DNA from 3 places in the Isoptericola sp. F-RaC21 genome. Region 2 is predicted to be linked to each of the others. Evidence: riboswitches for the same ligand, from Rfam matches in the RefSeq annotation. Region 2 holds a riboswitch; each other region holds the start of a gene.
The links. Region 2 has a riboswitch for thiamine pyrophosphate ahead of AAG589_RS01210 (ECF transporter S component). Riboswitches for the same ligand answer to the same signal wherever they lie in the genome.
Positions count from the first base shown of each region.

Region 1: another riboswitch for thiamine pyrophosphate. It lies ahead of AAG589_RS10500 (thiamine ABC transporter substrate-binding protein); the one in region 2 lies ahead of AAG589_RS01210 (ECF transporter S component).
Region 3: another riboswitch for thiamine pyrophosphate. It lies ahead of thiO (glycine oxidase ThiO); the one in region 2 lies ahead of AAG589_RS01210 (ECF transporter S component).

Region 1 is NZ_JBCFYX010000003.1:2,962-10,713, reverse strand. Features, by position in the region: gene AAG589_RS10530 (PrsW family intramembrane metalloprotease) at 1-93, shown strand, start outside; gene AAG589_RS10525 (DUF6069 family protein) at 56-532, opposite strand; gene AAG589_RS10520 (sensor histidine kinase) at 697-1,923, shown strand; gene AAG589_RS10515 (response regulator) at 1,920-2,636, shown strand; gene AAG589_RS10510 (ABC transporter ATP-binding protein) at 2,640-3,434, opposite strand; gene AAG589_RS10505 (ABC transporter permease) at 3,434-5,161, opposite strand; gene AAG589_RS10500 (thiamine ABC transporter substrate-binding protein) at 5,137-6,204, opposite strand; TPP riboswitch at 6,276-6,379, opposite strand; gene AAG589_RS10495 (DUF4235 domain-containing protein) at 6,536-6,802, shown strand; gene AAG589_RS10490 (PAS domain-containing protein) at 6,863-7,639, opposite strand.
Region 2 is NZ_JBCFYX010000001.1:262,810-270,561, forward strand. Features, by position in the region: gene AAG589_RS01175 (glutamate-5-semialdehyde dehydrogenase) at 1-386, shown strand, start outside; gene AAG589_RS01180 (hypothetical protein) at 440-595, shown strand; gene nadD (nicotinate-nucleotide adenylyltransferase) at 615-1,232, shown strand; gene AAG589_RS01190 (hypothetical protein) at 1,225-2,340, shown strand; gene rsfS (ribosome silencing factor) at 2,337-2,783, shown strand; gene AAG589_RS01200 (histidine phosphatase family protein) at 2,780-3,469, shown strand; tRNA gene AAG589_RS01205 (tRNA-Ala) at 3,562-3,634, shown strand; TPP riboswitch at 3,804-3,915, shown strand; gene AAG589_RS01210 (ECF transporter S component) at 3,909-4,535, shown strand; gene AAG589_RS01215 (ABC transporter ATP-binding protein) at 4,540-5,997, shown strand; gene AAG589_RS01220 (energy-coupling factor transporter transmembrane component T) at 5,994-6,698, shown strand; gene AAG589_RS01225 (DUF4389 domain-containing protein) at 6,709-7,470, opposite strand; gene AAG589_RS01230 (NAD(P)-dependent alcohol dehydrogenase) at 7,467-7,752, opposite strand, start outside.
Region 3 is NZ_JBCFYX010000002.1:366,378-374,129, forward strand. Features, by position in the region: gene AAG589_RS07095 (ABC transporter ATP-binding protein) at 1-1,780, opposite strand, end outside; gene AAG589_RS07100 (DUF3817 domain-containing protein) at 1,835-2,260, shown strand; gene AAG589_RS07105 (ThiF family adenylyltransferase) at 2,257-3,468, shown strand; gene AAG589_RS07110 (thiazole synthase) at 3,618-4,460, opposite strand; gene thiS (sulfur carrier protein ThiS) at 4,481-4,726, opposite strand; gene thiO (glycine oxidase ThiO) at 4,723-5,931, opposite strand; TPP riboswitch at 5,921-6,023, opposite strand; gene thiE (thiamine phosphate synthase) at 6,055-6,732, shown strand; gene AAG589_RS07130 (hypothetical protein) at 6,871-7,560, shown strand; gene AAG589_RS07135 (OmpA family protein) at 7,557-7,752, shown strand, end outside.

The sequences.
Region 1 (7,752 bases), on a different contig from region 2:
TTCGAGCGGCAGCGCGGCACCCTGGTCGCGCTCATGCTCGCGGCACGCACCGTCGTCACGCCGCTCTGGCGCCCCGACGCTCCGCCCCGCTGAGACCCAGCATGATCACGCCGCCCACGGCGAGGTGCTCGGCCAGGAGCAGCACCGTCGCGCCGGCGTTCGCCGCCCCCAGCGGCCCCAGGAGGGACACCAGGAGGACGGCGCCGCTCAGCCACAGCCAGGCGGCACGACCGCCGTGCGGGCGGCGCAGCAGGAGGGCGCGCACGCCCCAGCCGCCCAGGGCCGCCGTGAGGCTCGTGGCGATCACCAGGGAGATCGTGACCTCGAGCGTGCCGGACCCGGCCCGCACCTGCGGGTCGACGCCGGCCAGCGTGCCGACCAGGAACACCACCGCCCCGGTCAGCACCGCTCCCACGACGACGGTCCGCGGGCGGTTCCACCAGGACCGGTCGCGCCACGTGCGCCCGGCCGGCCCGCCCGGCGTGCGGCCCTGCGTCGTCCGGCCGTCGGTCGTGCTCCGCGTCGCGTCCATGTCGTCCCCTCCTCGGCGCCGGCACCCTGCCGACACCCCGACGCTCCCGCACGCCGGGCCCCGCGCGCGCCCTGCCGTGGTCGGTCGTGCCCGGGACGTCGGGCGGCCGCACCCCCGACTTTTGTCGGTGTCGCGGCACGACGGCCCGCCGTAGCGTCCCGGTCATGACCACCACCGCCACCGCATCGCACGCCGCCGGGCCGCCGCCCGACCAGGGCCCGCCGCCGGTCCCGCGCGGCGTCCTCGCGACCGCCTGGGGGCTCGTCGCCGTCCTCACCGCCGCCGCGACGGCGGCCGTCGTGACCGCCACGCCGGACACAGGCTCCGTCGTGGGCACGACGCCGCAGGTGCCGGCGGCCGTCGACGTCGCCGTCGCCCTCGCGGCGGTCGCGCTGGTCCCGCTGCTCATGACGCGCCGCAGCGTGGCCGCCGCGCTCGCCCTCGCCGCCCTGGCCGCCGTCTCGGGGGCGGCGACGCCCGCCTCCACGGTCGCGACGCTGCAGGTCGCGCGCTGGTACCCGGTGCGCACGGCGGCGTGGGTGGCGGGCGCGGGGGTGCTGGGGCACGCCGTCCAGGCGCTGTGGCGGCCGGTGAGCCTGCCTCTCGGCTGGTGGCTGCTCTGCGACGTCGCGGTGCACGCGGCCCTGTTCGGGTGGGGCGCGTACGGTCGCGAGCGCGCCCTGGTGCTGTGGTCGCTGCGCGACCGGGCGCGGCGCGCCGAGGCGGAGCAGGAGCGGCGCGTCGCGGAGGCGCGGACGGCCGAGCGCACCCGCATCGCCCGCGAGATGCACGACACCCTCGCGCACCGCCTCTCCCTGCTGGCCGCGACCGCCGGCGCGATGGAGTACCGCCCGGACGCCGACCCGGCGCAGCTCGCCGCCGCCGCGGGGCGGGTCAGGGCCGGCGTGAGCGACGCCCTCGAGGACTTGCGGCAGGTGATCCGCCTGCTCCGCGCCGGCCCGGAGGACCTCGGCCCGGTGCCGGTGCTCGACGACGTGCGCCGCCTCGTCGACGACGCCCGAGCCGCCGGGAACGACGTGACCTACGAGCGCGTGGGGGACGACACCCCGCCCCCGGCCGTCGCGACGGCCGTGTTCCGCGTGGTCCAGGAGGCGCTGACCAACGCGCGACGGCACGCGCCGGGCGCCGCCGTGCGGGTGTCGGTCACGACGGGGTCGGGCGAGGCCCGCGTCCGGGTCGTCGACGACGGCGCCGCGCCGGGCGCCGTCGCCCCGGACGGGGTCGGCACGGGCACGGGGCTGGTCGGCCTGCGGGAGCGGGCCACGCTGTTGGGCGGCACCTTGTCCACGGGCCCGGACGCCGGCCCCGACTCGGGCTCCGAGGTGTCGCGCGGCTTCGCGGTGGAGGCGTGGCTACCGTGGGACGCGTGACGACGACGCCCGGTCCAGGCCCGCTCCCCGCCGCCGGCCCGGCGGACGGTGCCGCAGCGGGGGCCGCTCCCGTGCGGATCGTGCTGGTGGACGACGACGCCCTGGTGCGCGCGGGCCTGCGGCTCATGCTCGACGGCGCGCACGGGATGCGGGTCGTGGCGGAGGCGGCCGACGGCGCCGACGTCCCCGCCGTGCTGGACGCGCACCCGGCCGACGTCGTGCTCATGGACCTGCGGATGCCCGGCGTGGACGGCATCGCGGCCACCCGGCGCGTCCGCGCCCGCCCGTCGCCGCCCGCCGTCGTCGTGCTCACCACCTTCGACACCGCCGAGGAGGTCGGCGGCGCGCTGCGCGCCGGGGCCGCGGGCTACCTGCTCAAGGACATGCCGCCGGCCCGCATCGCCGCCGCCGTGCACGCCGCCGCCTCGGGCGAGCCGGTCCTGGCGCCCGACGTCGCGCGCCGCCTCATGGCCGCCGTCGCCGGGTCGGACGGGTCGCGCGACCGCGCCCGCGCCGCCCTGGACGCCCTCACCGCGCGCGAGCGCGACGTCGCCGTCGAGCTGGGCCGTGGAGCGTCGAACGCCGACATCGCCGCCACGCTGTACCTCAGCGTGCCCACCGTGAAGGCGCACGTGTCGAGCGTGCTCGAGAAGCTGGGGCTGGAGAACCGCACGCAGGTCGCCCTGCTCGTGCACGACGCCGGCGAGGCCTGACGATCAGCCCGCGGTCGTCCGCTCCGCGCGGGCGAGCCCGTCGGCCTCCGGCGCGAGTCCGAGGAACTCCGCGACGCGCGGGCCGGCAGGCGCGCGCAGGAGCACGTCGGGCGCGTCCACCTGCAGCAGGCGCCCGGCGTCCATGACGGCGACGCGGTCGGCGACGGTGAACGCCTCGTCGTGGTCGTGCGTCACGAAGACGGCGGTGGTGCCGGTGGCCTTGAGGGTGTCGCGGACGTCGACGGCGAGCCGCTCGCGCAGGCGGCGGTCGAGCGCGGACAGCGGCTCGTCGAGCAGCAGCAGCCGCGGCCGCGGCGCGAGCGCGCGGGCCAGGGCGACGCGCTGCTTCTCGCCCCCGGAGAGCGTCGCGACGGAGCGTCCCTGGTAGCCGGCCAGGCCCACGTCGTCGAGCAGCGCCGCGACCCGTGCGGACCGCTCCGCACGCGACAAGCCCTGCGTCTCGAGCCCGTAGGCGACGTTGCGCCCGACGTCGCGGTGCGGGAACAGCTGGCCGTCCTGGAAGAGCAGCCCGAAGCCGCGCCGGTGCACGGGCACCCCCGCGAGGTCCTCGCCGTCGAAGGCGACGGTGCCGCCCGCCAGCGGCTCCAGCCCGGCGACGGCGCGCAGCAGCGACGACTTGCCGCAGCCGCTGGGCCCGAGCAGCGCGACGATCTCGCCGGCGGCGACGTCGAGCGACACCCCGTCCACCGCGACCGACCCCGGCCGGCGGCGCGTGGCGCCGTACCGGACGACGGCGTCGCGCACGGCGAGCCCCGCAGTCTCGCGGACCTGCTCCATCAGAACTCCCCTCCGGGCCGGTCGCCGCGCAGGCGCTCGGCCACCATCATGACGGTCGCGGTGAGCACGGCCAGCACCACGGACGCCGCGAGCGCCATGCCGTAGTTCTCGGCCCCGGGCCGCCCGATGAGCCGGTAGATCACCACGGGCAGCGTCGCGGTGTCGGGGCGGGCGAGGAACGACGTCGCGCCGAACTCCCCCAGCGAGACGGCGAACGCGAACCCGATCGCCAGCCCGAGCGACCGCGCGCCCAGCGGCCCGTCCACCGTGCGCAGCACGCGCCCCGGCGCGGCGCCCAGCGTGGCGGCGGCCTCGCGCAGGCGCGGGTCGATGGCCCGCAGCACGGGCAGCATCGTGCGCACCACGAGCGGGATCGCCACCACGGCCTGCGCGATCGGCACCAGCGCGCCCGACGTGCGCAGGTCGACGTCGAGCCCCAGCGGACGGTCCAGGGTGATGAGGAAGCCGAAGCCCACCGTCACCGCGGAGACGCCGAGCGGCAGCATGAACGCGGCGTCGAGCACGCCGACGGCGCGCCGCAGCCCCGCCCGGCGCGGGCGGCGCGACACGACGAGCGCCACGAGCCCGCCCACCACGACGGCGATCACCGCCGCCCACGCGGCGGTGCGCAGCGAGTTGCCGAGCGCCTCCCACACCGTGACGGTCAGCGCGTTGCGCCCGCCGGTGGTGCCCAGCGCCACGTAGTTGTCCAGGCCCCAGGACCCGTCGGGCGCCCGCAGCGACCGCGAGACGAGCCCCGCCATGGGCAGCACGAGCAGCCCCGCCACCACGACGGCGGTGGCGAGCGCGGGCCAGAGGTCCCCGCCGGCCCGCAGCCGCAGCCGGTGCGCGGACGCGCGGTCGCCGGTCAGCTGCAGCGCGCGCTCCCGCCGCGCCCGGGCGCGGGAGCTGACCAGCAGCGCCCCGGCGACGACGACGAGCTGCAGCACGGACAGCACCGCCGCCGAGCGCAGGTCGAGGAACTGGGTGGTGCGGGTCCAGATCTCCGTCTCGATGGTGCCGTAGCGCAGGCCGCCGAGCACCAGGACGACGCCGAACGCCGTCGCGCAGAACAGGAACACCACCGCCGCGGCGGACGCGATCGCCGGGCCGAGCGCCGGCAGCGTCACGGTGCGGAACGCGCGCCACGGCGTCGCGCCGAGCGCGCGGGCCGCCTGCTCGGCCCGCGGGTCCAGGCGCTCCCACATGCTGCCCACGGTGCGGACCACCACGGCGTAGTTGAAGAACACCAGCGCGAGCACGATGCCGGCGAAGCTCTCCTCCAGGTGTGCCCAGCCGAGCAGGCCGCCGGGCGCGAAGAGCGCGCGGAACGCGACGCCGACGACGACGCTCGGCAGCACGAACGGCACGGTCACCAGGCCGCGCACCAGCGTGCGGCCGGGGAACCGGCACCGGTACAGCACGTACGCGCCGGGCAGCCCCAGCAGCACCGACAGCACCGTGCCGGCGAGCGCCTGGGCGAGCGTCTGCCCGACGATCCGCCACGTGCGCTCCTGGGACAGCACCTCGGCGAACCCGGACAGGTCGAGCGTCCGCCCCGCCGCTGTCTCGGTGAAGAACCCCTGCAGGACCAGCGACACCACCGGCCACGCGAAGAAGACCGCCAGGAAGCCCAGCGGGAGCGCGACGGCCGCGCCCCAGCCGAGCCACGCGCCCCAGCGGCCCGCGCGGACCCCGCGCGTCAGCCGACGACGGTCGACGTCCACTGCTCGATCCACTCGTCACGGTGCGCGGCGACGTCCGCGGGCGCCACCTCGAACGGCTCGTCGGCCAGGGGCGCGAACTGCTGCCAGTCGGCGGGCAGCTCGACGTCGGGGTCGGCCGGGTACATGTACATCTGGCCGGGGACGTCGGCCTGGAACTCGGGCGAGGTGAGGAAGTCGACGAGCTGCTTCGCGCCGTCGACGTTGTCGGAGCCGGCGAGGACCCCCGCGTACTCGACCTGCCGGAAGCAGGTGTCGAGCATCGCGCTCGTCGTGGAGGACTTCCCGTCGTCGCTCAGCGTGAACGCGGGCGAGGTGGCGTACGACAGGGCGATCGGCCGCTGACCGCCCTCGCCGGCCCCGGAGAAGTCCACGTAGTACGCGTCCTCCCAGCTCTCCGCCACCTTCACGCCGTTGTCGCGCAGGTCGGCCCAGTAGGCCTCCCAGCCGTCCGTGCCGAAGGCGCCGACCGTCGCGAGCAGGAAGGCGAGGCCGGGCGACGACGTCGCCGGGTTGGTGACCACGGTCAGGTCCTTGTACTCCGGCTTCGCGAGGTCCTCGAGCGTCACCGGCGGGGCGACGTCGTGCTTCTCGAACCACCCGTCGTCGAGGTTCATGCAGACGTCGCCCATGTCGATCGGCGTCAGCGTGCCGGCCAGGTCGTCCGGGGCGTACGCGGCGACCGCCGGGTCCAGGTCCGCCGGCTGGTACGCCTCGAACACGCCCGCGTCCACGGCGCGCGACGCGTACGTGTTGTCGACGCCGAAGACGACGTCGCCCAGCGGCGCGTCCTTGGTGAGGACGAGCTGGTTGACCAGCGTGCCGGCGTCCCCCGGGGCCACCTGCTCGACCGTCAGGCCCGACTCCTTCTCGAACGCGGCCAGCACGTCGTCCGAGACGGCGAACGAGTCGTGCGTGACGAGCGTCAGCGTCGACGACGCCGTCGCGCTCCCGTCCGGCGACGCCCCGCCGCCGCACGCCGCCAGCAGCGGCAGCAGGGCGACGGCTCCGGCGGCCGCGGCCACCCGGGTGGTCCTGTGGATCATGCTGTCCTCCTCACGGTGCGAGAAGGGGGTCCTGCGGGCGCCCGGCACCGTCGTGGTGCGGCCTCCCGCAGGGAACGAGATTCCCGACTTCCTCCACCGGTGCTAACCGGGTCAGGTTCGAGGGTCTGCGGCGGTCCGCACTCTCAGCGCCGGTGGCGCTCCCCTGTCGTATCAGCACGAGCCTACCCGTCGACGCCGCGCTACCGTGGTCCCGTCCTCGGCTCCGGGGTGTGACGTGCCTGACGTGCCGTGACACCGCCCGACGGCCGTGGGCGCCGTACGACGCGCGGGCCACACCGTGGCCGCGTGGGGACCGACCGAGGGAGAGCACGTGACGGACACCGAGCAGCCGCTGGGCGTGAAGGTCGGCACGGTGGTGCTGACCATCGCCGCCGGATGGGTCGCGCAGAAGCTCATCGGCGTGGTCTGGGAGAAGGCGACGGGCAACGCTGCCCCCACCAACGTGGACGACGACGAGCTCTCCGTCGTGCAGGCCGTCACCTTCGCCGCGGTGTCGGGCGGCGTCGCGGTGCTCGCGAAGCGCCTCGCCCGCCAGGGAGCCGTGCGCGCGGCGGCGCGGTTCGTCCCCGGTCGCTGACCGACGGCGGCCCCGGCCGCCGGCCGAGCCCTCCCCGCTGGTCGAGCCTGTCGAGACCCGTCAGTGGCTCGCGCGGGGCCGCCGACGGGCGAGCTGCGCGTCGTGGCCGTGCGGCCGGTCCACCGGCCGGACGGCGGCGAGCGCCGCGCTGAGCCGGTCCGCCGCGTCCTTCGCGGGCGGCGCCGCGCGCACCACCTCGGCGGCGGTGAGCGGTGCGTCACGGTCCCCGACGGGCCGCGCGAGCATCTTCATCACCTGTTCCCCCGCCGACTGGGCGGAGACGCCGACCTGTGCGCCGACGTCGCCGAGCACCTCGGTGGCGACGGACTCGTCCACGCCGCAGACCGCCATGATGGCGCCCTTGGCCTGCTCGGAGGCCGCGGCGGCGACGAACGCGCGGGAGACGGCGCGGTGCGCCTCCCGTTCCAACGCGTCCCGGACGACCGGGCTGGCGTCGATGACGTAGCCGACGATCTGCGACGACGCGCCGTCGGCCCCGTGCCGGGCCTGGCCGGTCACGACGACGGTGTGGGTCCGGCCGTGGTCGTCGACCACGCGGTGCGCCCCGGAGAACGGTCGCCCGGCCCCGAGCGCGACGGCTGCCGTCCGGGAGAGCCGTTCGCGGTCGTCGGGGTGCAGGTGAGCGCGCAGCACTTCCGGCCCGGGCGTGACGGTGCCGGGCTCGCGGCCGAAGATCCGGAAGACCTCGTCGGACCACCACCACTCGCCCGTGCCGACGTCGACCCGGTACTGGCCCACGAGCAGCTGGCTCCCGGCACCGAGCAGCTCCGCGAAGGCGACGAGCTCGCGGCGCGGTGCGTCGTTCGGCGTGGACATCGAGGCTCACCTCCCAGTGCCGTGCAGCTGGGTCGGGGGCGCGATGCTCCCGGCTTCACCACGGTACCGGGACGGCACGACGATGCCACCCCACGGTGCACGTCGGCGCGGGT
Region 2 (7,752 bases):
CGGTCGCGCTGGCGCCGGAGTCGGTCGAGGTGCTCCCCGCGACCGACGTCGACTGGGCCACGGAGTACCACGCCCTGGAGCTCGCGGTGCGGGTCGTCGACTCGCTCGACGACGCGATCGAGCACATCCGCACCTGGTCGTCGGGGCACACGGAGGCGATCCTCACCCGCGACCTGGCCGCGTCGGAGCGCTTCGTCGCCGAGGTCGACTCGGCCGCCGTGATGGTGAACGCGTCGACCCGCTTCACCGACGGCGGCGAGCTGGGCCTGGGCGCCGAGATCGGCATCTCGACGCAGAAGCTGCACGCCCGCGGGCCGATGGGACTGGCCGAACTCACGACCACCAAGTGGGTCGTGCACGGCGACGGCCACGTCCGGCCCGCGTGAGAGACTGACCCCCGACCGCACCCGCAGTCCACGACCGCACACAGGAGGAACCCGTGCTGCAGACCGTCATCCAGCTCGCCCAGGAGGCACCCGAGCAGTCCGTCGGCGCGATCCCGCCGGTGGGGATGGGCCTGCTCGCGTTCGGCGGACTGGTCGCCGCGCTCGTGGTGACGTACGCGTTCCGCAACGTGTCCAACCGCCACCACTGACGGCCCCCGTCCGGTCAGCGTGAACGAGCCGTCGTCGCAGCCGCGCCGTCCGCGCCTGGGCGTGATGGGCGGCACCTTCGACCCCATCCACCACGGGCACCTGGTCGCCGCCAGCGAGGCGGCGGCGCTGCTCGACCTCGACGAGGTCGTCTTCGTGCCCACGGGCAAGCCGACCTTCAAGCAGCACCAGCAGGTGTCCCCGGCGGAGCACCGCTACCTCATGACGGTGATCGCGACCGCGTCGAACCCGCGCTTCACCGTGAGCCGCGTCGACATCGACCGGCCCGGGCTCACGTACACCGTCGACACGCTGCGGGACCTGCGCGAGGCGCGGCCCGACGCCGACCTGTTCTTCATCAGCGGCGCCGACGCGATCGAGCAGATCCTCACCTGGAAGGATGCCGCGCTCCTGTGGGAGATGGCACACTTCGTGGCTGTCACGCGGCCGGGGCACCAGCTCACGGTGGACGGACTGCCCCACGACGGGGTCACGACGCTGGAGGTCCCGGCGCTCGCGATCTCGTCGAGCGACTGCCGTCGCCGGGCGCAGGCCGGTCAACCGGTGTGGTACCTGGTGCCGGACGGCGTGGTCCAGTACATCGCCAAGCACGGTCTGTATCGAGGTCTCGATGAGTGACAACAACCCGTCCCGCCCGCTGACCCGCCGCGAGATCCGCGAGCGGGAGCAGGCGGCCGCCGCCGCGCAGGGGAGCGCCGGGCACCCGGCACCGTCCGGGCCGGAGTACGGCGCACCCGCGGCGGCACGGTCGCCGTTCGGCCCGCCCGCCGGTCAGCCGTCCGCCTCGCGGTTCGCCGCGCCGTCGCCCGGCGCTCCGGCCGCCGCCGCGCCGTCGCGGCGCTCGCTGCGCGAGCAGAGCCCGGCGCCGGCCGCTCCCGCCCCCGCGCCGATGGTGCGCCCGCCGTCCGCCTCCGCCGGCGTGCGCGGCCTGGACGAGACGGGCCGCCTGGCCCCGATCCAGCGACCCACCGGCGAGATGTCCCGGGCCGTCGCGCCGGCGCCCACGGTGCGCCCGGCGGCGCCCGCCGCCCCCGCAGCGCCGCCCGCGCGCCCGTCGTCGCGTCGGGACCTCGGTGCGACCGCCGTCGGCGGAGCCGCCACCGGCCTGTCGTTGCCCCCGCTGGCGACCCCGCCGAGCGCGGCGCCCGCGGCCACGCCGCCCGCCACGGTCGCCCCGCGCCCCGACGGACCGGCGCGCCGCTCGCCGTTCGCGACGACGGGCACCTCCTCGCCGTTCGGCACGACCGCGGCGTCGGCGTCCTCCGCCCAGGCCGCCGCGTCGGCCCCGCCTGCTCAGGCCGCCCCGTCGGCCCCGTCCGCCGCCCCGGCGCCCGCCGCGGCGCCGCCGCTGCCCTGGGCGAGCCCGAGCACGGAGCGGCCCGCGTCGGTGCCGCCGTCGCGCCCGGGGCCGGCGGCCGCGCAGCCGTCGGCGCCCGAGCGCCCCGCGGCGTCCCCGTTCGACGCGCTGGTCGCGTCGGAACAGCCGGTCCGCGCGCGGTCGGCCGCCCCGCAGGTCGAGGAGGACGACGACGAGGACTGGGACGAGCCCGAGGCGTCGTACACCTGGCTGCACTACATCGTCCTCGTGGTCGTCGCGTTCGTCCTGGGCCTGCTCGTCTGGAAGCTGCTGCTCGAGGGCCCGGACACCAACGACTTCTCGACCGACGGCGCCGCGCCCGCGGCCGGCGTCGCCCTCACGTACGAGCACCCTGGAGCCGCTGCATGACCGCCAGCCCCCGTGCCGTCGAGCTGGCGGTCGCCGCCGCCCGGGCCGCGTCCGACCGCAAGGCGCAGGAGATCATCGCGCTCGACGTGAGCGAGCAGCTCGTGCTCACCGACGTGTTCCTCATCGCGTCCGGCACGAACGAGCGCCAGGTCGCCGCGATCGTGGACGCCGTCGAGGAGGCGATGTTCCGCGCCGGGTCCAAGCCGATCCGCCGCGAGGGCAAGGCGCAGGCGCGCTGGGTGCTGCTGGACTTCGGCGAGGTCGTCGTCCACGTGCAGCACGCCGAGGACCGCGTCTACTACGCGCTCGAGCGCCTGTGGAAGGACTGCCCGGCCGTCGAGCTGCCGGAGGACGCGCGCGGCGGCGACGGCGCGGCGGCGGCCGCCGAGTACGGGGACAGCCAGGGCGACGGCGCGATCCGCCTCGCGGGCGACGAGCGGTGACGGCCGGCACCGTCGTCCTGCTGCGGCACGCCCGCACCGCGTACAACGCCTCGCTGCGGCTGCAGGGCCAGATCGACATCCCGCTGGACGAGGTCGGCCGCTGGCAGGCGGCCGAGGGCGGCTCCGCGCTCGCGTCGTCGCACCGCGCGACGCGCATCGTGTCCTCCGACCTGGGCCGCGCCGTCGAGACGGCGACCGCCTACGCGGACGCGCTCGGGGGAGCGCCCGTCGCCACGGACGCCCGCCTGCGCGAGCGGGGCTTCGGCGCGTGGGAGGGCCTCACCGGCGCGGAGCTGCAGGAGCGCTGGCCTGCCGAGTACGCGGCCTGGCGCCGCGGCGCCGAGCCGACGGGCGCGGGTGCCGAGACGAAGGCGGCGGTCGCGGCGCGGACCACGGAGGCCGTGGCGGAGCACGCGGCCGACCTGGACGACGACGCCACCCTGGTCGTCGTCTCGCACGGGGCGGCCATCTCGCTGGCCGTGACGGCGCTGCTCGGGCTCGACCCCGCCACCTGGCGCGGGCTGACGGGCATGCACAACGTGCACTGGTCGCACCTGCACCGCGCGGGCGAGGGGGCCGTGCCCGCCTGGCGCCTCGTGGCGCACAACGTGGGCGCGGGCTACCCGCTCGACCAGTGGCAGGCGGGCCCGGACTGGAATTTGGAACCTGGCCCGAAGTCTGCCTAAGATATCGACGTTCCCGAGGGGCGCAAGCCCGGAGGAACGCACCGAATCAGACGAATCGCCTGGTCGCCCGTCGGCCGCGAGAGTCGGTTCTCGGGGCTGTGGCGCAGCTGGTAGCGCACCTGCATGGCATGCAGGGGGTCAGGGGTTCGAGTCCCCTCAGCTCCACCCCGACGAGAAGGCCCGGAACCCATGGTTCCGGGCCTTCTCGCATGTCCAGGGGTGTGACGTCCAAGGGGTTCACGGTGCGGGACGCCCCTTGCGCCGGCGCCGTGGTCGCCTAGGGTCGGACCTGCGGCCGCGTCGTCGGCCGCCACACTGAAGTCACATCTGAAGACACCCATGACAGGGGAGCGCCGTCGAAGGGGCGCTGAGAGTGCGGGCACAGCCGCAGACCCTTGGAACCTGCTCCGGTTAGCACCGGCGAAGGGAGTTACCTGGAATGTCCGCGCCCATAGCTCTGCGCAGCGCGTCCCTGCGGTACCGCACCGTCGACCTCGTCACCGTGGCCATGCTCGGCGTCGCCGTCGGCGTCGTCTTCTGGGGCTGGACGCAGCTCTACCACCTGCTCTCCGCCGGTCTGGCCGTCGCGTTCCCGCCGGCCACCGGGCTGCTCGGCGGCGGCTGGCTGCTCGGCGGCGTGCTGGGCGGCCTGATCGTCCGCCGGCCCGGCGCGGCGCTGCTCACCGAGGTCGTCGCGGCGAGCGTCGAGGCCCTGCTCGGCGCCGGCTGGGGCTTCTCGGCGATCGTCTCCGGCGTCGTCCAGGGCTTCGGCGCCGAGCTCGTGCTCGCGCTGTTCCTGTACCGCCGCTTCGGGGCCGCGGTCGCCGCGCTGGCGGGCGCGGCGGCCGGCGCGTGCGGCGCGGTGTACGAGTGGTTCGCCTACTACCCCGACTGGGCGTGGGGCTTCCGGCTGGCGTACCTCGGCCTCTTCGCGCTGTCCGGCGCGCTGCTCGCGGGGCTCGGGGGAGCGGCGCTCGTGCGCGCCCTGGCGCGGGCCGGCGTGCTCGACGCCTTCGGGCCGGGCCGCGACCTCGCCGACCGTGCCGCCGACCCCGCCAAGGCCTGACGGCGTGGCGCGCGACGGCGTCCGGGCGAGCCTGCGGGGGCTCACCTGGCGGCCCACCGGGCGGGGCGCACCGACCGTGACCGACCTCGACCTCGCCGTCGGCGTGGGGGAGCGCGTCGGGCTCGTCGGCCCCAGCGGGGCCGGCAAGTCGACCGTGCTGCACGCCCTGGCGGGGGTGCTCGGCGACCCGCTGCCGGGCGACCTGTCCGGCGCGGTCGAGGTGGCCGGCGGGGTGGGGCTCGTCCCGCAGGACCCGGGCTCGGCGGTCGTCGCGGCGCGCATCGGCCGGGACGTCGCCTTCGGGCCCGAGAACGCCGGCCTGCCGCGGGCGGAGATCTGGCGTCGCACCCACCACGCGCTGGAGCGGGTCGGGCTGCGGTACCCGGTCGACCGCCCGACGTCGGCCCTCTCGGGCGGGGAGCTGCAGCGGCTGGCCCTCGCGGGGGCGCTGGCCCGCGAGCCAGGCCTGCTGCTGCTCGACGAGCCCACCGCGATGCTCGACCCGGACGCCGCGGCCGAGGTGCGCGCGGCGGTGGTGGAGGCGCTCGCGGGCAGCGACACCGCGCTCGTGGTCGTCGACCACCACGTCGGGCCCTGGCTCGAGCACCTGGACCGCGTGGTCGTGCTCGGCCCCGGCGGCCGGGTCACGCACGAGGTCGCGCCCGCCGCGCTGCGCGACGGCACCGCGACGGCGGGGCTGCGCGACGAGCTGACCCGCGCCGGCGTCTGGCTGCCCGGCGTGCCCGCGCCGCCGCCGCTGCCGGTGCCCGCCGCCCTGGTGGCGCCGGACCTGCCCGGGCCGGACGTCGTCGTCGCCGGCCTCCGCGTCGACCTGGTCACCCGCGGCCTGCGCGGCCGCACCACGACGCGCGCCCTGGACGGCGTGGACGCGCGGCTGCCTGCGGCGCGGCTCACCGCCGTCACCGGGCCCTCGGGCGCGGGGAAGTCCACGCTCGTCGCCACGCTCGCCGGGCACCTGCGGCCGGCGTCCGGCGACGTGCGCGGCACCCCCGGGCACTCCGCGCGCTCGCGGGACCTCGCGCGGGCCTGCGGCTGGGTGCCGCAGCACCCGGAGCACGGGCTGCTCGCGCTGCGCGTGCGGGACGAGGTCGAGCTCACCGGCCGGCGGCTCGGCGTCCCGGTGGACGTGGACGAGGCGCTCGCCGTGCTGCGCCTCGACCACCTCGCCGACGCGCACCCGTTCCGGCTCTCGGGCGGCGAGCAGCGGCGGCTCGCGCTGGCCGCCGCGCTCGCGCACCGCCCCGGGACGGTGCTGCTCGACGAGCCCACGGTCGGCCAGGACCGGCTGACGTGGGCCGCCGTGGCGGGGTGGGCCGTGGCGGCGGCCCGGCACGGCGCCACGGTCGTGACCAGCACCCACGACGAGCACCTCGTCGCGCTCGCCGACCACCGGGTCGCGCTCGGCGCGCACGACGCCGCGCTGCAGGGGGCGGTGGCATGATCGGCGCTCTCGCGCGGGTGAACGCGCTCGTGCTCGTCGCCCTCGGGCTGCTCGGGCTGGTCGCGTCCCTGGGGGTGCGCGACGTCGCGAGCGCCGCCGTCGCCCTGGTGGCCTGCGTGGCGTTCGGGCTGGTGCTCCTGCCGCGCGGGGCCGGGTCGCCGGTCCGGTACCTCGCGGTGCTCCTCGCCGTCGTCTCGGTGGCGTGGTCGACCTGGCTGCTGGGTGGCCGCGACCTGGTGGTCGCCGCCGTCGCGGGCGCCCGCATCGCGGTGCTCGCGCTGCCCGGCGTGGCGCTCGCCCCGCTGGTCGACCCGAGCGGGCTGGCCGACCAGCTCGGCCAGCGGCTGCGGCTGCCCGCGCGGTTCGTCGTCGGCGTGGCCGCGGCGCTGCAGCGGTTCGAGCGGCTCGGCACCGTCTGGGAGCAGGCGTCGCGGGTACGCCGCTCGCGCGGCGTCGGGCCCGGGAGAGGCCCGCTCTCCCGGGCGCGCCACGCGTCCTCGGTGACGTTCGCCGTGCTGGCCGGGACGCTGCGCGACGCGGCCGCCATGTCCGTCGCGATGGACGCCCGCGGCTTCGCGGGCGCCCATCGGCGGACGTGGGCGGAGCCGGCGCCGTGGTCGCGGACGGATTCCGCCGTGCTCGCCGTCGGCGCGGTCGTGGCGGCCCTGCCGTTCGCCGTCCTCGTGGCGCGCCAGCTGTGACGTCCGCGCGTCAGCCCGTCGGGGCCGGGGGCGCGTCCGGCGAGAACGCGACCGGTGCGGCGGACGGCGTGCGCGGGTCGGGCCGTTCCGGTCGGCCGCCGGGCTCGATGCCGCCCTGGTCGAGGCGGAGCGGCGGGTACCGGTCCGTCATCAGGCAGGTGTACGCGGCGACGCGCTGCCCCCAGCGGTTCATCCCGACCACGAAGTCGTACACCGACCGGGGGTAGCTGCCGGTGAACAGCAGCGCGATCGCGGAGATCATGACCAGCAGGGCGATCAGGCCGACGGAGTTGGTGCCGCCGTCCCAGGCGTCCTTCGCACCGGAGGTGTCTCCGAGCCAGAGCGCTCCGCCCGCGAAGACCGACAGCACGAGGAGGTGCGGGATCGCGAGGAACCACTTCACGAAGATGAGCCCGCGCGACAGGCGCTCCGGGTACTCGACGGACAGGTGCGCCGGGTAGTCGGGCACGTCCGCGAGCGTGAACGGCGGGTAGCGGTCGGTGCCCAACACCCCGTAGCCGTAGTAGCTCACCCGCCAGCCCCAGCGCAGGACGCCGACGTTGAAGTCGAACAGGCCGCGCGGGTAGCGCGCCGTGAACAGGATCGCGAAGAACGCGATCACGGTCACCACGGCGAAGGCGATCCACAGGAAGAAGAGCACGACGAGGTGCGGCACCAGCAGCAGCCACTTCACCAACCACAGGCCGCGGGAGGCGGAGGCTCGGGGTGCCGCGTCGAGGCGGAGGGGATAGGCGGCGGGGTTCTCGGTCATGGCGTGCTCCTCGGGGTGACGGGCCGGGCGTCGTCGAGCACGGTGACGACGACCTTGCCCCGCGCCCTCCCGTCCAGCAGGTGGCGGATCGCCGGGACGACGTCCGCGAGCGGGTAGGTGCGGTCGACGACGGGCGTGACCGCGCCGTCCTCGGCGAGGCCGCGAAGGGTCTCGAGGTCGGCGGAGTTCTCCGACGCCACGAACGTGCCGAGGCGCTGGCCGACGAACGGCGAGAGGACCTTGGCGCGCAGCTGGCGGTCGCTGCCGCCCAGCCAGCGCCCG
Region 3 (7,752 bases), on a different contig from region 2:
CGGACGTGTCGGCGGCGCGGTCGTCCTCGGCCATGCTCCGGCCGACGACGGCGCGGTACGCGGCGCCGTGGGCGTCGCGGCGGGCCAGCAGCTCGGCGTGCGTGCCGCTGGTGGCGACGGTGGCATCGTCGTCGAGCAGCACGACCTCGTCGAGGTGGTCGAGCACCAGCGGGCTGGCGGTCACGACGAGTGTCGTGCGGCCCCGCCGGACCTCGGCCACGCGCTCCGCGATCCGGGCCTCGGTGTGGGCGTCCACCGCGCTGGTGGGCTCCACGAGGACGAGGATCTCCGGCTCGGTGAGCAGCGCCCGCGCCAGGGCGACGCGCTGCCGCTGCCCGCCGGAGAGCGACCGGCCCTTCTCGGGCAGCTCGCCGGCGAGGCCGCCGGGCACGCTGTCGAGCACGTCGTGCGCGTCCGCCGTGACCATCGCGGCCAGCAGGTCGGCCTCGGTGGCGCGGCCGCGCGCGTCGAGCGCCTCGCCGAGCACGCCGGAGAACAGGTGCGGCGTCGCCTCGGAGACCACGACCCGGTGGCGCAGGGTCTCCTTGTCGAGGTCGGACAGCAGCACCCCGCCGAGCCGCACCGGGGTGCCGGCCTCGGCCTCGTCGTCGAGCCGGCCGAGCCGCGTCGCGATGCGTGCCGACGCGTCGGGGTCCGCGCTGACGAGCCCGACCACGCGGCCCGGGCGCAGCACCAGGCCGCTGGCCTCGTCGGCGAGCTCGGCCCCCGCGGGCGGGGCGTCGGCGGGCGTCGCGGGGGACGGCGTGGCCTCCGTGACGCGCAGCACGTCGAGGATCTTGCGCGACGAGATGACGGCGCGGATCACCATCTGCAGCATCTGCGTGGCCATCTGCACCGGCCAGGCGAGGAACGCGGCGTAGCCGTAGAAGGTCACGAGCTGGCCACTGGTGATCTCGCCCCGCACGGCCGCCCGGGCGCCGAGCCACAGCACGAGCGCGGCGAGCAGGCCCGGCAGCAGCACCTGGAGCCCGTCCAGCACCGACTGCAGCACCGCGACGCGCACGCCCTGGTGCCGCACCTCCTGCGACTGGCGTGCGTAGCGGGCGGCGAACTCGTCCTCGCCGCCGATGCCGCGCAGGATGCGCAGGCCCGAGACGGTGTCCGCGCCGAGCGACGTGAGCCGCCCGGTGGCCTCGCGCTGCGTCGTCTGGCGCGACTGCAGCGGCTTGACCAGCAGGCCGAGCACGGCCGCCACCGCCGGGATGCCGAGCGCCAGCACCAGGCCGAGCTGCACGTGCTGCGACAGCATGATCGCCACGACGACGACGTACGCCAGCACGCCGCCGGTGAACCGGCCGGCCATGGAGAACATGTCGCCCACGCGCAGCGCGTCGTTCGCGACGGCGGAGACGACCTCTCCCGTGGGCAGCTTGCGCGTGATCGCGTGCCCCGCCCGCGACGCCTTGTAGCCCACGAGCTGGGAGAACGACAGCGACGCCCGCACCCAGTTCTCGACGTCCCAGATGTGGTTGAAGATGCCCGCGACGACGATCACGGCGGCGGCGCCGAGCATCGCCCCGCACCACGCGAACAGCGGGCCGCCGAAGCCCTGCGACAGCCCCTCGTCGATGGCGCGACCGATGAGCAGCGGGGCCGCGGCCGACGCGAGCATCGCCACCACGCCCGCCACCAGCGACTTCGCGAGCACGTCGCGCTGGCGCCACCCCTGCCAGGCCAGGAGCCGGGCGGGGGACGTCAGGGGAGGGTTGCCCACGTCGGGCAGGGGGAGGGGGCGCACGGTCGTCCAGCCTACGAACATTCACCGACACCGGGCCACGAATTAACTGCCGCCTTTCACGCCTACGATGCTGGGGTGAGCACGCCGCAGCAGACCCCCGCCCCGCAGCCGTCGTCGTCGCCCGCCGGCGGCGCCAGCCAGGCCCAGGCCGAGGCCGCCATCCGCAAGGCGCGCGGCGCCCTGAAGCGGTACAAGTTCATGGCGATCCTCACCGGTGTGATGCTGCTGATCCTCTGCTTCGAGCTGGTGTTCAAGTACGTCATCAAGGTCGACGTCGTCGTCGACTACCTGGGCTGGGTCCCGTTCGCGCACGGCTGGATCTACGTGGTCTACCTCGTCACGGTGCTCGACCTGTGGTCCAAGATGCGCTGGGGCTTCGGGCGCCTCGCCTCGATGGTCTTCGCCGGCGTCGTGCCGGTGATGTCGTTCATCCTCGAGAAGCGGGTGCACGCCGACGCCGACGCGAAGCTGGTCGCGCTCGAGCAGCGGTACTCGGCATGACGGCGCTCGCCCCGCTCGTCGCGCCCGGCCCGGAGCTGGACGCCGCCCGCCTCGCCCGGTACTCCCGGCACCTGCCGCTGCCCGGCGTCGGCCCGGAGGGGCAGCGCCGGCTCGCCGCCGCGCGCGTGCTCGTCGTGGGCGCCGGCGGGCTGGGCAGCCCGGCCCTGCAGTACCTCGCCGCCGCCGGGGTCGGCACCCTCGGCGTCGTGGACGACGACGTCGTGGACGTCTCCAACCTGCAGCGCCAGGTGGTGCACGGCACCGCCGACGTCGGCAGGCCCAAGGTCGAGTCCGCCCGCGACCGGCTCGCCGACCTCGCGCCCGACGTCGAGGTCGTGGCCCACCCCGTGCGCCTCACCCCCGAGAACGTGCTCGACATCGTCGGCGGGTACGACGTCGTGCTCGACGGCGCGGACAACTTCCCGACGCGCTACCTCGTCTCCGACGCGGCCGAGATCCTCGGCGTGCCCGTGGTGTGGGGCGCCATCCACCAGTTCGACGGCCAGGCCGCCGTGTTCTGGGGCGCGCCGCGCCTCGCCGACGGGTCTCGCGAGCGGGGCGTGACCTACCGCGACGTCTTCCCCGTGCCCCCGCCGCCCGGCACCGTGCCCGACTGCGCGACGGGCGGCGTGCTCGGCGCCCTGTGCGGCACGGTCGGCTCGGTCATGGCCACCGAGGCGGTCAAGCTGATCACCGGCGCGGGCACCACCCTGCTCGGGCGGATCGCGGTCTACGACGCCCTCGAGCTCTCGTGGCGCCAGCTCACCGTCCGCCCCGACCCGACGCGCGAGCCCGTGCACGAGCTGCTGGCCGACGACGCCGCGTACGCCGCGTTCTGCGGCCTGCCCGCGCCGGTGGGTGGGTCCGCGGACGCCGCGAGCGCCGAGCTCGGCCCCGCCAGCATGAGCGCCGTCGACGCCGCGGCGCTGCTCGCGGGCGACGGCCCGGTGGCCCTCGTCGACGTCCGCGAGGACTGGGAGGCCCAGGCCCTGCCCGTCGCGGGCGCGCGCCTCGTGCCGAGCGGCTGGTTCTTCGGGCCCGACGGCGCCGACGTCGCGCGCGCCGAGCTGCCCGCGGACCGGCCCGTGCTGCTGGTCTGCGCCGCCGGCGCCCGCTCCGCCCGCGTGGCCGACGTCGCGCGCGCCGCCGGCGTCGACGCCCGCTCCGTCGAGGGCGGCGCGCCCGCGCTGCTCCTCGCCGCGAGGTAGTCCAGCATCCCGCGAGGTAGTTCGGCCCGTGCCGAGGTAGTTCGAATCCCCGCGAGGTAGTTCCTCTCGGCAGGTCTTGAACTACCTCGGCAGGTCTTGAACTACCTCGGCAGGACTTGAACTACCTCGGCCGGTCGTGAACTACCTCGTCAGAGCGCGAGGTCGAGGCGGCCGTCGGGGGAGGAGCTGGCCAGCGCGCCCTCGCGGCGCGGGATGCGGCCGGCGCCGGCAGCCAGCCGCCCGGACTCGACGGCGAGGCGCATCGCGTGCGCCATGCGGACCGGGTCGGCGGCGCGCGTGACGGCGGTGGCGAGCAGCACGCCGTCGCAGCCGAGCTCCATCGCGAGGGCGGCGTCGGACGCGGTGCCCACCCCGGCGTCGAGGATGACCGGCACGCGCGCGGCGGCCGCGATCGCCTCGATGTTGCGCGGGTTGAGCACGCCCAGGCCGGTGCCGATGGGCGCGCCGAGCGGCATGACGGCGGCGCACCCGACGTCCTCCAGCCGCCGGGCCAGGATCGGGTCGTCGTTGGTGTACGGCAGCACGACGAACCCGTCGCGCACCAGCCGGTCGGCGGCCTCGACGAGGCCGATCGGGTCGGGCAGCAGGGTGACGTCGTCGGCGATCACCTCGAGCTTGACCCAGTCGGTGCCGCACGCCTCGCGGGCGAGCTGCGCGGTGAGCACGGCCTCGGCGACGGAGAAGCAGCCCGCCGTGTTGGGCAGGGCTCGGATGCCGAGGCGCTCGAGCAGGCCCCAGATGCCGCCGTCCTCGGCGCCCGCGCCACCGGGGCGCACCGCGACGCGGCGCATGGCGACCGTCGTGAGCCCGGTGCCGGACGCGACCAGCGCATCCTCGAGCGTCATGAGGTTCGACGCGCCGCCCGTGCCCATGACGAGGCGCGAGCCGATCTCCGTGCCGGCGACCACCAGGGGATCCACGAGCGGGTGGGCGGTTGGACGCGACGTGGCTGCGACGTGCGTGCTGGTCATGGTTCCTCCGTGCTTCGTGGTCAGCCGCCCTGGACGGCGGTGACGATCTCGACCCGGTCGCCGGGCGCGATCCGGGTGCCGGCCCACAGGCCGCGGGGGACGACGGCGTCGTTCACGGCGACGGCGATGCCCGCCGCCGTGCCGTCGGCGACGAACGCGGGGACGAGGGCCGCGACGACGGCCTCGACGCCGTCGCCGTGCGGCCCGTCGAGCGGGTAGGTCTCGCCGTTGACGACGGCGGTCGCGGAGGTGGACGGCGTGCTCACGGGAGGGCTCCTTCGGTGGTGGCGGGCGCGAAGCGTCGCGGGTCGGCGGCGGCGAGGGCGTCGTGGGTGTCGTCGGGCGGCGGCGCGCCCGTGAGCGCGGCGACGACGGCGTCCGCGGTCAGCGGCGCGAGCAGCACCCCGTTGCGCCCGTGCCCGACGGCGGCGAGCAGGCCGGGCACGGCGGTGGCGCCGACCAGCGGCAGGTTGTCGGGGGTGGCCGGGCGGGCGCGCGGGGTGACGTCGACCAGCGCGGCCTCGTCGATCCCGGGCACGAGCGCGCGGGCGTCGCGCAGCAGGGCGAACACGCCGCCGGCCTCGGCGCGGCGGTCGTCGGGGCGCTCCTCGCTGGTGGCACCGACGACGATCTCCCTGTGCCCGGGCCCGCTGCCGGGCCCCGCGCCGGTGCCCGCGCCCCGCGGCACGACGTACACCGGTCGGCCCTGCACCGTGCCCCGCACCACGTGCTCGAGCGGCAGCTCAGGGCCGGCGTCCAGGCGCAGCGTCACGCCCTTGACCGGCCGCACCGGCACGCGCACCTCGGGCACGCCGTCGAGCAGGGCGGACGTCGTGCCCGCGCCGGTCGCGAGCACCACCGCGCCGGCGGCGTGCCGCGACCCGGCGTCGTCGTGCACCGCGACCGCCCGGCCGGCGGCGTCGCGCTCCAGGCGCACGGCGGTGCGGCGCACGACCGCATCGCCCAGCGCGTGGGCCAGGGCCGCGTGGGTGGCCCGCGGGTTGACGGCCAGGTCGCCCTCGACGACGGCTGCCCCGGCGAGCCGCGGCCCGAGGTACGGCTCGCGCCGCCGCGCGTCGGCCACGGGGACCTCCGCGGACGCGAGCCCCCACTCCCGGTGCAGGGCGAGGACACGGCGCAGCAGCGCGAGGTCGTCGGCGTCGTACGCGACAGCGAGAGACCCGGCGCGCAGCAGCGGGACGTCGTGTCCGGTCGCGACGGCGAGGTCGGCGGCGAACGCGGGCCAGCGGGCGGCCGACGCGAGGTTGAGGCGGGCGAGCTCCCGCTCGCCGAAGTCCGCCTCGCTGACGGCGGCGAGCATCCCCGCGGCGGCGTGCGTGGCGCCGTCGCCCGGCGCCGGGTCGAGCACGGTGACGGACAGCCCGGCCGTCGCGGCGCGCCAGGCCACGGCGAGGCCGACGATGCCGCCGCCCACGACGACGACGTCGGACGTGCTGCTGGGCGTGGGCATGTGCGCTCCCTTCGCTGGCATGACCCAGATCAGGTTCGACGGTCGGCTCCTACGCCCTCTCAGCCCCGAGCGGGGCTCCCGTGCCCGGCCACTGTAACGCGGGCCGTGGTTACCCTGGCCGGCGTGACCACGACCACGCCCGATCACGGGACCAGCGACGCACCCGGCACGACCCGCTCCCGTCTCGCCGAGGCCCGCCTGTACCTGTGCACCGACGCCCGCGAGGAGCGCGGCGACCTGGAGGACTTCCTGCACGCGGCGCTCGCGGGCGGGGTGGACGTCGTGCAGCTGCGCGACAAGACGCTCGACGTCGCGCGCGAGCTGGAGCTGCAGGAGCTCGTGACGCGGGTGGCCGGCGAGTACGGCGCCCTGTGGTGCGTGAACGACCGGGCCGACGTCGCCGGGCTGACCGGCGCGCCCGTCGTGCACATGGGCCAGCGCGACCTGCCCGTGCCCGCCGTCCGCTCGCTGCTCGGGGCCGCACCCGTGCTCGGCCGGTCCACCCACTCCGCCGCGCAGGCGGCCGAGGCGGAGGCCGACCTGGACGTCGACTACTTCTGCGTCGGCCCGCTGTGGGCCACGCCCACCAAGCCCGGTCGTGCGGCCGTCGGTCTCGACCTGCTCCGCGAGGTCGCCGCGACCCGCCCCTCGACGCCGTGGTTCGCCATCGGCGGCGTCGACGCCGAGCGTCTGGACGCCGTCCTCGACGCCGGGGCGACGCGCGTCGTCGTCGTGCGGGCCATCACGCAGGCGCCCGACCCGGAGCGCGCGGCCCGCGACCTGCGGGAACGCCTGGGCTGAGGCGAGGCCGGTCCAGGGCGCGCTGCGGGGAGAACTCCCCATGGTCGGCCCCTCGCGCCCGGCTCGGCGCTCTGCCAGGGTGGAGGCTCACCCTCTGCCAGGCCGGTGACGGCCGGCGCCCGAACCCCTGGAGCCCCCATGAACGCACGGACCCCGCGCGCCCGCGCCACCGCAGCTCTCGCGCTGGTCGGAGCCCTGTTCCTTGCCGGCTGCACGGGTGGGGGAGGCGACGACGGAGGGTCGGCGGCAGGGGGCGCGGGCGAGGCGCCGGCGAGCCAGGCGGCGGAGGGCGGCGGCGAGACGGACCCTGGCACGGCCTCGGTCGCCGACCAGGTGATGGCCGAGCAGACGATCGCCACCCCGCACGGCTCGGACGCCGCCCCGGGCGGCGAGCTGACCGCGACGCTGCGCGCCGTCGAGGTCGCCGACGGCGCGATGACGGTCCGGTGGGCGCTGCGCTGGGACGACGAGGACGCGCCGGCCGACGCGGGCGCGAGCTGGTACGACATGTCCCTCGAACCGTCGACCACGGTGACCGACCGTGCCGGGCTCAAGGCGTACCGGCCGTTCTGCACCGAGGGGGCGTGGCAGGAGGACACGGACGACTCGACAGCGGCCGCGGTGGCGCAGATCAAGTGCCGCGAGTCGATGCTCGTGTCGCCGTTGGAGAAGCACGCCTTCGATTTCCCCAACCACGGCACCATCGAGGTGTCCGCCGTGCTGCCCGCCCCGGAGGGCAAGCCCGCGACGGTCGACGTCCTGCCCGCCGAGGGCCTGCCGCTGTTCACCGGCGCGACGGTGACGTACGCCGACGGCGGCGCCGAGTGAGCGCCCGACGGGCCTTCGTCCCGCTCGCCGCGGCCCTGGCGCTCGCGGCCGCCGGCACCACCCCGGCGCTCGCGGCGACCGATCCGGCACCGTCGTCGTCCCAGCCCGGTGCCACGGGTGGTGCCGCGGCCGCCGACCCGGAGCTGATGCGGGAGGCCGCGGAGGCACTCGCCGAGGACTCGACGCGGGTCG